Linked DNA regions of Promicromonospora sp. Populi. The protein of the gene in region 2 interacts with the protein of the main gene of each other region in a pairwise test. Links are inferred from orthologs where the notes say so. Each region holds a gene or a part of one and is shown on either strand. Other genes may lie near its edges.

The links.
Region 1: the proteins of nth (region 2) and aceE interact in binary tests that used the Escherichia coli proteins (3 or more experiments, as listed by UniProt). The link is inferred for Promicromonospora sp. Populi from one-to-one orthologs.

The regions. Positions count from the first base shown.
Region 1 is NZ_CP163528.1:2,058,277-2,064,301, forward strand. The notes cover bases 1,456-4,814. They hold aceE (pyruvate dehydrogenase (acetyl-transferring), homodimeric type), read left to right. Parts: upstream 1,456-1,845; coding sequence 1,846-4,614; downstream 4,615-4,814. Other genes in these bases: AB1046_RS09355 (hypothetical protein), read right to left, coding at 4,706-4,814. Outside these bases: AB1046_RS09330 (universal stress protein), read left to right, coding at 1-309; AB1046_RS09340 (peroxiredoxin), read right to left, coding at 528-983; AB1046_RS09345 (DUF3052 domain-containing protein), read right to left, coding at 992-1,399; more of AB1046_RS09355, read right to left, coding at 4,815-5,398; AB1046_RS09360 (PucR family transcriptional regulator), read left to right, coding at 5,586-6,025. UniProt on the Escherichia coli protein: Component of the pyruvate dehydrogenase (PDH) complex, that catalyzes the overall conversion of pyruvate to acetyl-CoA and CO(2).
Region 2 is NZ_CP163528.1:3,231,546-3,237,088, forward strand. The notes cover bases 833-3,709. They hold nth (endonuclease III), read right to left. Parts: upstream 2,721-3,709; coding sequence 1,944-2,720; downstream 833-1,943. Other genes in these bases: AB1046_RS14600 (alpha/beta fold hydrolase), read left to right, coding at 980-1,939; AB1046_RS14610 (MmgE/PrpD family protein), read left to right, coding at 2,865-3,709. In the rest of the region: more of AB1046_RS14610, read left to right, coding at 3,710-4,397; prpB (methylisocitrate lyase), read left to right, coding at 4,397-5,302; AB1046_RS14620 (bifunctional 2-methylcitrate synthase/citrate synthase), read left to right, coding at 5,365-5,543. UniProt on the Escherichia coli protein: DNA repair enzyme that has both DNA N-glycosylase activity and AP-lyase activity. The DNA N-glycosylase activity releases various damaged pyrimidines from DNA by cleaving the N-glycosidic bond, leaving an AP (apurinic/apyrimidinic) site.

The DNA.
Region 1 (6,025 bases), 1.2 Mb from region 2 along the record:
GCGGTGGTCAACGGCACGCGCGGCGACGCCCTCGTGGACGAACGGTTCGCGGCACCCACCGGCCTCGCCGACCTCGCGGAGCGGCTCCGGGCTACCGGCCTGCCGCACGTCGTTCGGCAGGAGATCGGCCGGGACATCGCGGACCAGGTGCTCGACGTCGCCGACGAGCTCTCCGCGCGACTCGTCGTCGTGGGGCTGCGGCACCGCAGCCCGGTGGGCAAGCTGCTCATGGGCTCCGTGGCGCAGCGGATCCTCCTGACGGCCGAGTGCCCCGTGCTCGCCGTCAAGCCCGGGTCGCGGCCCGCCTGAGCGGCACAGCGGACATACAGCAGCAGGTACAAGGAGATGACGCGGGACATCGGTCAACGATGTCCCGCGTCATCCATAGGTGGGCCCAGAGGGACTCGAACCCCCGACATCCACGGTGTAAACGTGGCGCTCTAACCAACTGAGCTATAAGCCCCGGCAGCGGACCACAATACCTGGCCCGCACCAGAATCGTGCCTGGTTTTCGGACGCGGCCGGCGTCAGACCTCCGCTACCGCCAACCGGTAGTCCTCGAGACTGCGCGCCTGGCCGCGCGGGTTGACGACGCACCAGCGGATGATCCCGTCAGCGTCGATCAGGAACGTCCCACGCAGCGCGATCCCCGAACCCTCGTCGAACACGCCGTAGTCACGCGCGACCGCGCCGTGCGGCCAGAAGTCGGACAGCAGGTCGAACTGGTAGCCCTCGGCCGCCTGCCAGGCCTTGAGCGTGAAGACGGCGTCGGTCGAGATCACCAGCAGTCGCACGCCGGCCGTCTCGAAGTCCTCGATGTTGTCGCGCAGCTCACACAGCTCGCTGGTGCACGTACCCGAGAACGCGAACGGGACGAAGACCACGAGCACCGGCGCGCCACGCAGGTCCGACAACGTCGTCGGGGTCCCGTGCGTGTCGGGGAGCGTGAAGTCGGGTGCGGGATCACCCGGCTCCAGCGTCACCAGCCCTGTCACTTACCGCGGCCCCGATAGCCGAGCCGAGTTGCCGACCAGTCCTCCGCGATGGCGAAGGTGCTGGTGGTCTGCAGGCCGGCGGTGGTGGCGGCCTCCTGGATGTCGCCGTGGCCCACCTCGCCGTCGCGGCCGGGCTTGGGCGTGAAGATCCAGATGAGGCCGCCGTCGTCCAGGACGGTCAGTACATCGACCATTGCATCGGTGAGGTCTCCGTCGCCCTCCCGCCACCAGAGGACGACACCATCGGACACGTCGCCGTAGTCCTCGTCCTCGAGCTCGCTGCCGATGATCTTTTCGATGTCGGCCCGCAGTGCATCGTCGACGTCGTCTCCCCAGCCGAACTCCTGCACCACCTGGCCGGCCTCGAAACCGAGGCGCCCCGCGCCCTGGGTGTCCGTGCTCACTTGGTTGATCGTCCCTCTCTCTGTCCGGCACTGATGCCGGGTCGTATGCATGAGTCGTATGCGTGCTCTGTCGGCCCTGCTTCGGGCCCTCCGTCGCCAAAGGTAGTGCACGCACCCCTGCCATGCCTCGCAACCAGGTCGTGTGGTGCCTTTTTGATGAATCGATGAGACGTCGGCAACGCACAGGTCATGCACTGAGTCTCAGCATTGCGATACCGCGTATCAATTGTGCCGCGAACCTCCACAGACGTAACGCAGATCACGCACTCTTGACCGCCCTATGGTGTGAGCGCACGCTGTGAGGGGACAGAATGTCTAGGACCACCTGTGCGTGGGCGTGCACAGTCGCAACCCCAGGCGACGCAACCGCCGACGCGACGGGTTCTGACGAGGCGGCGAGGAGCGCGAACCGCGACCACGCCGCGCGACACCGAGAGAGGTTGCTGGTGGCTTCGTTTGACGAGACCGGACCGCTGATCAACGGTCTGCTCAGCGCCGTACCCGACATCGACCCGGCCGAGACCGCGGAATGGGTCGAGTCCTTCGACGGGCTGATCGACGACAAGGGCGGACCCCGCGCCCGGTACGTCATGCTCAACCTGCTGCGGCGCGCGCGCGAGCGGAATGTGAGCATTCCCGCGTCGATGGCGACGCCCTACGTGAACTCCATCGGGATACACGAGGAGCCGTACTTCCCGGGTGACGAGGCCATGGAGCGGCGCTACCGCTCGTGGATCCGCTGGAACGCCGCGGTCATGGTGACCCGCGCGCAGCGTGAGGGCCTCGGCGTCGGCGGCCACATCTCCTCGTACGCGTCCGTGGCGACGCTCTACGAGGTGGGCCTGAACCATTTCTTCCGGGGCAAGGACCACCCCGGCGGCGGCGACCAGATCTACTTCCAGGGCCACGCCTCCCCCGGCGTCTACGCCCGGGCCTACCTCGAGGGCCGCCTGACTGCGGACCAGCTCGACGGGTTCCGCCAGGAGAAGTCGCACGCGGGCGGCGGCCTGCCGTCCTACCCGCACCCGCGCCTGATGCAGGACTTCTGGGAGTTCCCGACCGTCAGCATGGGCCTAGGCCCGGCGTCGGCGATCTACCAGGCCTGGACCAACAAGTACCTGCACAACCGCGGGATCAAGGACACGAGCCAGCAGGACGTCTGGGCGTTCCTGGGCGACGGCGAGATGGACGAGCCGGAGAGCCGCGGCATGATCCAGCACGCCGCTCAGCAGCAGCTGGACAACCTGACGTTCGTCGTGAACTGCAACCTGCAGCGCCTCGACGGGCCGGTGCGCGGAAACGGCAAGATCATCCAGGAGCTGGAGGCCCAGTTCAAGGGCGCCGGCTGGAACGTCATCAAGGTCGTGTGGGGCCGCGAGTGGGACGCCCTGCTCAACGCCGACAAGGACCGCGCGCTGGTCAACCTGATGAACATCACCCCCGACGGTGACTACCAGACCTACCGCGCGGAGTCCGGCGCGTTCATCCGCGAGCACTTCTTCGGGCGCGACCCGCGTACCAAGGCCCTCGTCGAGAACATGACCGACGACGACATCTGGAACATGAAGCGCGGCGGGCACGACTACCGCAAGCTCTACGCGGCGTACTCCGCGGCGCGCGCGCACACCGGCCAGCCGACGATCATCCTGGCGCACACCGTCAAGGGCTACGGCCTGGGCTCCGGCTTCGCCGGCCGCAACTCGACGCACCAGATGAAGAAGCTCAAGGGCGCCGACCTCAAGACGCTGCGCGACTCGCTCCGCATCCCGATCTCGGACGCCGAGCTCGACGCCGACCCGTACCTGCCGCCGTACTACCACCCCGGTGCCGACTCGCCGGAGGTCCAGTACATGCTGGAGCGCCGCCGTCAGCTCGGCGGGTTCGTGCCGGAGCGCCGCCCCGGTACCAAGACGCTGCCGCTGCCGGAGGACAAGTCTTACGAGCTGCTGAAGAAGGGTTCCGGCACGCAGCAGATCGCCACGACCATGGCGTTCGTGCGGCTGCTCAAGGACCTCTTCAAGGTGAAGGACTTCGGCAACCGGATCGTGCCGATCATCCCGGACGAGGCCCGCACCTTCGGCCTCGACTCGATCTTCCCGAGCGCCAAGATCTTCAACACGCTCGGGCAGAACTACCTGGCCGTGGACCGCGAGCTCATGCTGAGCTACAAGGAGTCCGAGCAGGGCCAGATCATGCACACCGGCATCAACGAGGCCGGTTCCGCCGCCGCGTTCCAGTCGGTGGGCACGTCGTACGCCACGCACGGCGAGCCGATGATCCCGGTCTACATCTTCTACTCGATGTTCGGCTTCCAGCGCACCGGCGACCAGTTCTGGGCCGCCGGCGACCAGCTCACGCGCGGCTTCATCATCGGCGCCACCGCCGGCCGCACCACGCTGACGGGTGAGGGCCTGCAGCACGCCGACGGGCACAGCCCGCTCATCGCGGGCACCAACACCGCCGTCGTGCAGTACGACCCGGCCTTCGGGTACGAGATCCGGCACATCATGCGCGACGGTATCGAGCGCATGTACGGCCCTGCCGAGAACGGGCTCACGCCCGACGGCCGGCCGCAGGACGTCATGTACTACATCACGGTGTACAACGAGCCGATGGTGCAGCCGGCTGAGCCGGACGACGTCGACGTCGAGGGCATCAAGCGCGGCATCCACCGCATCTCGGTCGGCACCTCGGACGACGACGGCCCCAAGGCCCAGCTCCTCGCCTCCGGCGTGGGTGTGCCGTGGGCGCTCGAGGCGCAGCAGCTCCTCAAGGAGGACTGGGGCGTCTCGGCCGACGTGTGGTCCGTGACCAGCTGGAACGAGCTGCGCCGCGACGCCCTCGCCGCGGAGCACGACTCCCTCGTCGACCCGACGGCGCCGCCGCGCACGCCGTACCTCACCGAGAAGCTGTCCGGCGCCCAGGGGCCGTTCGTCGCCACCAGCGACTACGACCACCTCGTGCCCGACCAGATCCGCGCGTGGGTACCCGGCGACTACGCGGTGCTCGGTGCGGACGGCTTCGGCTTCTCCGACACCCGCGCCGCCGCACGGCGCTACTTCCTGATCGACGGCCCGTCGATGGTGGTCCGGACGCTGCAGGTCCTCGCCCGCCGCGGCGAGGTGCCGGCCGACGTCGTCGCCAAGGCGGTCGAGAAGTACCGCCTGCTGGACGTCAACGCCGGCACGTCGGGCAACACAGGCGGCGACAGTTGAGCTAGTGCGCTTCTAGCCAGCGATCGGGCCCGAAACTCACACGAGTTTCGGGCCCGATCGCTGGGTACAGCACGCTTCGCGGCGCGAGCCGTCAGGCGCGCGGCGGAGCCTGCTCGGCCGCCTCTATCGCCTTCTCCAGCTCGACCAGCAGCGGCTTGACCGCCTTTGTGTCCGGGTGCAGCTCCAGCGCTCGCAGGTGCTGCCTCGCCTCGAACACACGGTTCGCCTCCAGCGCGGCCAGCACCAGGTGCTTGCCGACGATCGGCGCGTGCTCCCGCACCCGCCAGTGCCCCACGCCGAGGCCCAGGGCCTCCACGGGCATCCCCGCCCCGCGCAGGATGGCGAGGCCCTCGGCCAGCGCACGACCGTCGGGATCCCGCTCGGCAGCGGTGATGAACCGCCGGACGGCGCCCTCCGGGTCGTCGGCCAGCGACAGCCGGCCGAGCTCGATCAGGGGGTACCAGCCGCGCGGGTGCCCGGCCAGCTCCTCGGCGAGCGCCCAGACCGCGTTGTCGGCGTCCTGCTGCTTCGACTCGGGGATCTCGTCGGAGTCCCGCAGCGGGTCCTCCAGCGTCGGGTCCTCTGCAGCCCGACGGCGGACGATCTCCGCCAGGGCAGCGAACGCCTCCTCGTTGTTGGGATCGTCGGTCAGCTGTGCGCGCAGCGCGTCCTCGTGCCCCGCGTCCCCACGTCGGGGCGCCGACGGCGACGGACGGCGAGCACCGACCGTGGACGCAGACAGGGGCCGACGGATGAGGCGGCGGAGCCGATGCATCAGGGCCATGCCCTCGACCCTACAGTTTTCCTCCGGCGCGCACTGGGGTCACGCTGCCTCGAAAGTCCGTTTGTGGACTCTCCACAACTCGGGCTCGTATGCTGCCGGTGTGCCACCAACGCGACGGGCCGCTCGAGCCAGCGCCAAAGAGACCGACCGGGAGGCCGACCCGGCCCTCGACCCCGCCGGTTTCCCGATGAACCTCCAGCGGGTCCGCGAGGCCAGCGGCCTCCTGACCGCCGCCGCGATGCGCCGCCTCGACGAGGACCTGAACTGGTACCGCGACCTGCCGGCGGAGGACCGCTCGTACGTGGGCCTCGTCGCCCAGGCCGGTATCAACGCGTTCACCTCCTGGTTCACGGATCCCAACCGGCCGCCGCACGGCGTCAGCGAGATCTTCGCCGCGGCGCCCACCGAGCTGACCCGCTCCATCTCGCTGCAGCACACCCTGCAGCTCGTACGCGTGGTGGTCGATGTCGTCGAGACGCACTCCGACCGGATCGCCGCGCCCGGCAGCGAGCGCGACCTGCGCGAGGCAGTGCTGCGCTACTCCCGCGAGGTCGCGTTCTCCGCCGCGGAGGTCTACGCCCGGGCCGCCGAGTGGCGCGGCGCGTGGGACGCCCGCCTCGAAGCGCT
Region 2 (5,543 bases):
CAGTTGGACGCGACGGGACGTCTCGCTACCGCGAGACCCGAGCCAGGGACGGTTGCAAGACGCCGGTTCCGAGAGGAGGTGCGTCAATGGCAGAGCTGTTGATCCTCACACCCGCCACCGGCGGGTCGGCCGATGTACTGCCTGCACTGGGGCTCCTGTCCCACCGGGTGCGGGTGCTCCCTATGGAGCCATCGGCGCTGGTCGACGCCCCGGATGCGGACGTAGTCCTGCTCGATGCTCGCCGCGACCTGGTCGCGGCCCGCACCACCTGCCGGCTGCTGCACGCCACCGGCCTTACCGTGCCCCTCGTGCTGATCCTCACCGAGGGCGGCCTCACCGTCGTGACCCACGAGTGGGGTGCTGACGACCTGCTGCTGGAGACCGCCTCCCCCGCCGAGGTCGAGGCCCGCCTACGCCTCGTGATCGAGCGTTCGGCGCGCGGCCCGGCCGAGGAGTCGCAGCAGGAGATCTCCGCGGGCGAGCTCGCGATCGACGCCGGCGGGTACACCGCCCGGCTCCGCGGCCGCCCCATCGACCTGACCTACAAGGAGTTCGAGCTCCTCAAGTACCTGGTCCAGCACCCGGGCCGCGTCTTCACCCGCGCCCAGCTGCTGCAGGAGGTCTGGGGCTACGACTACTACGGGGGCACACGCACCGTGGACGTCCACGTGCGGCGCCTGCGCGCCAAGCTCGGCCCGGAGCACGAGCAGCTCATCGGCACCGTGCGCAACGTCGGCTACCGGTTCGACCCGCCCAAGGAGCAGCGTCCGACCGAGGAGGTTCCCGCGGCGGTCGTCGCCGCGCCCGCGATCAGCTCGGTGAGCGCTCCGGCCGAGATCTCCGCGGCGAGCGTCGCTCCGGCGCCGGACGACGCCAAGCCCGCCGACGACCCCAGCGCGGGGACCGGCGAGAAGAGCGTCGCGCAAACGGGGCACTGAGCGCCGCGCAGACCAACCGGCGAGCGCGTAGGTTCTTACCCGTGACCGCACTCTCGGCCAAACCGGCCGTCCGCACGGCAGCCACCAGCGACTACACCTGTGCCCTCGTCGAGGGGCCGTGGCAGCACGAGTTCGTCTCGTCGGGCGGTTCGCGGTTCCACGTCGCGGTTGCCGGCCCCGACCACCGTTCCGCGCCGCTGGTGCTGCTGCTGCACGGCTACCCCGAGTTCTGGTGGGCCTGGCGGGCACAGATCCCCGCGCTGGCCGACGCCGGGTACCGCGTCGCGGCGATGGACGTGCGCGGGGTCGGCGGTTCGGACAAGCCGCCGTCAGGTTATGCGGTGCCGGCACGGGCGTCGGACGTGGCGGGCGTGGTCCGTTCCCTCGGACGCGAGACCGCCGTGGTGGTAGGGCACGGCACGGGCGGCACGCTCGCCTGGGCCGTGGCCGCCCTGTATCCCGGCGCGACGACGGCGGTTGCCGCGCTGTCCAGCCCGCACCCGGCCCGGACCCGCCTGAGCAGCCGCGCGGCCTTCACGACGGCGGCCCTGCGCGAGCTCGCTTACCTGCAGGTCCCGACGCTGCCCGAACGGGCACTCCTCCGGGGCGACCTGGTGGAACGCACCCTCGCGCTGGGCGCGGCCAGCCCGCTGCCCGCCGACGTGGTGGAGCTGTACAAGACCGTCATGCGCATCCCGTTCGCCGCGCACTCGGCCGCTGAGGCGCTGCGCTGGGCGGTGCGGTCCACCCCCCGGATGGACGGGCGGCGGTTCGGCACGGCGCTGCGCCACCCGCTCGGCGTCCCTGCCCTGCAGGTGCACGGCGGCCGCGACGGGATCGTGCGGCCCGATCGCGCCGACCTGGATGCGATGTACCTCGCACCGGACCTGCGCTACGAGCTGATCCCCGGCGCCGGCCACTACCTGCCCGAGGAAGCCCCGGACGAGGTCAATCGTCTACTGCTGAACTGGCTCGCCCGCGTCGCACCCGCGCCGCGGTAGCCGGCTACCGCGGCGCCACGAGGGGCAGGCCGGCCGACGCCGAGCGCTGCGGCGCCGGGCGGACCAGCTTCGCCGCCTTGCCGGGGTCGGTCTCACCCGCGCCGTAGGACGGGCACAGGTGCGCGATGCTGCACGCCCCGCACGCCGGGTTGCGGGCGATGCACACCCGCCGGCCGTGCCAGACGAGATGGTGGCTGAGCATGGTCCAGTCCTTCTTCTGGAAGAGCTCGCCCACCTCGACCTCGACCTTCACCGGGTCCTCCTGGTCGGTGAGGCCCAGGCGACGGGCCAGCCGCCCGAAGTGGGTGTCCACGGTGATCCCCGGGACGCCGAACGCGTTGCCGAGCACCACGTTCGCTGTCTTGCGCCCGACCCCGGGCAGGGTCACCAGATCCTTCAGCCGCCCCGGAACTTCGCCGTCGTACCGCTCCACCAGCGCCTGGCCCAGGCCGATCACCGCCCGCGCCTTGGCGCGGAAGAAGCCGAGCGGCCGCAGGATCTCCTCGAGCTCGTCCGGGTCCGCCTCCGCGTACGCCTGGGCGTCCGGGTACATCACGAACAGCTCCGGCGTGGTCGCGTTGACGCGGACATCGGTGGTCTGCGCGCTGAGCACCGTCGCGATCAGCAGCTCCAGGGGCGTCGTGAAGTCCAGCTCCGCCCTGGCGTCCGGGTAGGTCGCCGCGAGCTCACGGTTGATGCGCCGCGCCCGGCGCACGAGCGCCAGCCGGTTCTCCGGCTCATCCTTGGTGTCGTTCTCTGGTTCGCGTTCGCTCACGGTCACCGAAGCAACACTAACGATCCTCACTGACATCGGGCTGGTGGGGGCCATCCGGGTTTGGCTCCGTGTACCTGGTACGGCGAGTATGAGAAGGTCGAGGCCGCAAAGGACCCCACGACGGTCCACGTGAATCGAGGAAGAGTCACCATGCCGTATACGCACCACCTCCGCGTCTACCCCTCCGCCGAGCCGCTGAAGCGCACCGACCAGCTCGCCTGGAAGCTTGCGGAGCTCGCCACGGACGCCGTCGAGCCGACTCCCGAGGTCACCGACATGGTGATCAACCGCGTGATCGACAACGCCGCTGTCGCGGCCGCGAGCCTGACCCGCGGGCCCGCCGTTGCCGCCCGGTCGCAGGCCCAGGCGCACCCGTACACGCCCGGCTCCACGGTCTTCGGCCTGGCCCCGGAGGCGACCAGCAGCCCCGAGTGGGCGGCGTGGGCCAACGGTGTGGCCGTGCGAGAGCTCGACTTCCACGACACGTTCCTGGCCGCCGAGTACTCCCACCCGGGTGACAACATCCCGCCGATCCTCGCGGTGGCGCAGCACGCCGGCCGCGCCGGCCGGGACCTGGTGCGGGGCATCGTGACCGGGTACGAGATCCAGGTCGACCTGGTCCGCACCATCAGCCTGCACAAGCACAAGATCGACCACGTGGCGCACCTCGGCCCGTCGGCCGCGGCCGGGATCGGCACGCTGCTGGGGCTGGACACCGAGACCGTGTTCCAGGCGATCGGCCAGGCCCTGCACACCACGACGGCCACGCGGCAGAGCCGCAAGGGTCAGATCTCCACGTGGAAGGCGCACGCCCCGGCCTTCGCCGGCAAGCTCGCGATCGAGGCCGTGGACCGCGCGATGCGCGGCCAGACCTCCCCCGAGCCCATCTACGAGGGTGAGGACGGCGTCGTCGCCTGGCTCCTCGACGGGCCCGACGCCGCCTACGACGTGACGCTGCCCGAGCTCGGCGAGCCGCGCACCGGCATCCTCGACACGTACACCAAGGAGCACTCCGCGGAGTACCAGGCGCAGGCGATCATCGACATGGCCCGCGCGCTCGGGAACGAGCGGCCGGACCTGCGGGACCCGGCGAACATCGCCTCGATTGTGCTGCACACCAGCCACCACACGCACTACGTGATCGGCTCGGGCGCGAACGACCCGCAGAAGTACGACCCGACTGCGTCGCGCGAGACCCTCGACCACTCGGTCCCCTACATCTTCACGGTCGCGCTGCAGGACGGCGGCTGGCACCACGTGGACTCCTACGCCCCGGCGCGCGCCCAGCGCGCCGACACGGTCGAGCTGTGGCGCAAGGTCACCACCGCCGAGGACCCGGAGTGGACCCGCCGCTACCACTCGACCGACCCGGCCGAGAAGGCGTTCGGCGGCCGCGTCGAGATCACGCTCACCTCGGGTGAGGTGGTCACACGCGAGATCGCCGTCGCCGACGCCCACCCGCTGGGTGCTCGCCCGTTCGTCCGCGAGAACTACGTGCGCAAGTTCCGCACCCTCGCAACGGGCGTGCTGGAGGACGCCGAGATCGAGCGCTTCCTCGGCCTGGCCGAACGGCTGCCGGAGCTCACGCCCGCCGAGGTCCGCGAGCTCACGATCGTCGCGGCGCCCGGGGTGCTGGAGGCCGTTGCGGCGCCGCGCGGCCTGTTCGAGCTGGGGCGTGCCTGATGCTCTACTCCCACCTCACCCCGGCTGCGAAGCGCCGCGCCTTCCGCGAGGCCCTCGCCGGCCCGGACATCCTGCAGCTCCCGGGGGCGTTCAACCCGCTGAGCGCCAAGCTGATCCAGGACAAGGGGTTCGACGGCGTCTACGTCTCCGGCGCAGTGCTGTCCGCGGACCTCGGCCTGCCCGACATCGGCCTGACCACCCTGACCGAGGTGGCCGGCCGGGCCGGGCAGATCGCCCGGGTCACTGACCTGCCCACGCTCGCCGACGCCGACACCGGGTTCGGCGAGCCCATGAACGTGGCCCGCACGGTCCAGACCATGGAGGACGCCGGCGTGGCCGGCATCCACATCGAGGACCAGGTCAACCCCAAGCGCTGCGGTCACCTGGACGGCAAGGAGGTCGTCGAGCTCGGCGACGCCGTCCGCCGCATCCGGGCCGCCGTCGACGGCCGCCGCGATCCCGACTTCCTGGTCATGGCACGCACCGACGTGCGCGGTACGGAGCCGGGCGAACGCGGCCTGCGGCTCGCGATCGACCGCGCCAAGGCCCTGGTCGACGCCGGGGCGGACGCGATCTTCCCCGAGGCGATGAAGGACCTCTCCGAGTTCGAGGCGGTCGCCTCGGCCCTCGACGTGCCGGTCCTCGCCAACATGACGGAGTTCGGCAAGTCCGAGCTCTTCACCACCAAGCAGCTGCACGACGCCGGAGCGCAGCTCGTGATCTACCCGGTCACCCTGCTGCGCATCGCGATGGGCGCCGCGGAACGTGCGCTGGAGGAGATCTCGGCGTCGGGCACCCAGGATGCCCTGGTGCCCCAGATGCAGACCCGCGCACGGCTCTACGAGCTCACCGACTACGCGGCGTACAACCACTTCGACTCAAACGTCTTCACCTACAAGCCCTGACGTAAGAACAAGCCCTGACTCGTACTACCCGGACACGAACACCAGGACACGAAGGAGTGCCAATGCCCGAGACCACGGAGATCCGTAAGGGTCTGGCTGGCGTCGTCGCCGACACGTCGGCGATCTCGAAGGTCAATCCCGAGACCAACTCGCTGCTGTACCGGGGCTATCCGGTACAGGAGCTGGCCGCCAAGAAGTCGTTCGAGGAGGTCGCCTACCTGCTGTGGCACGGCGAGCTCCC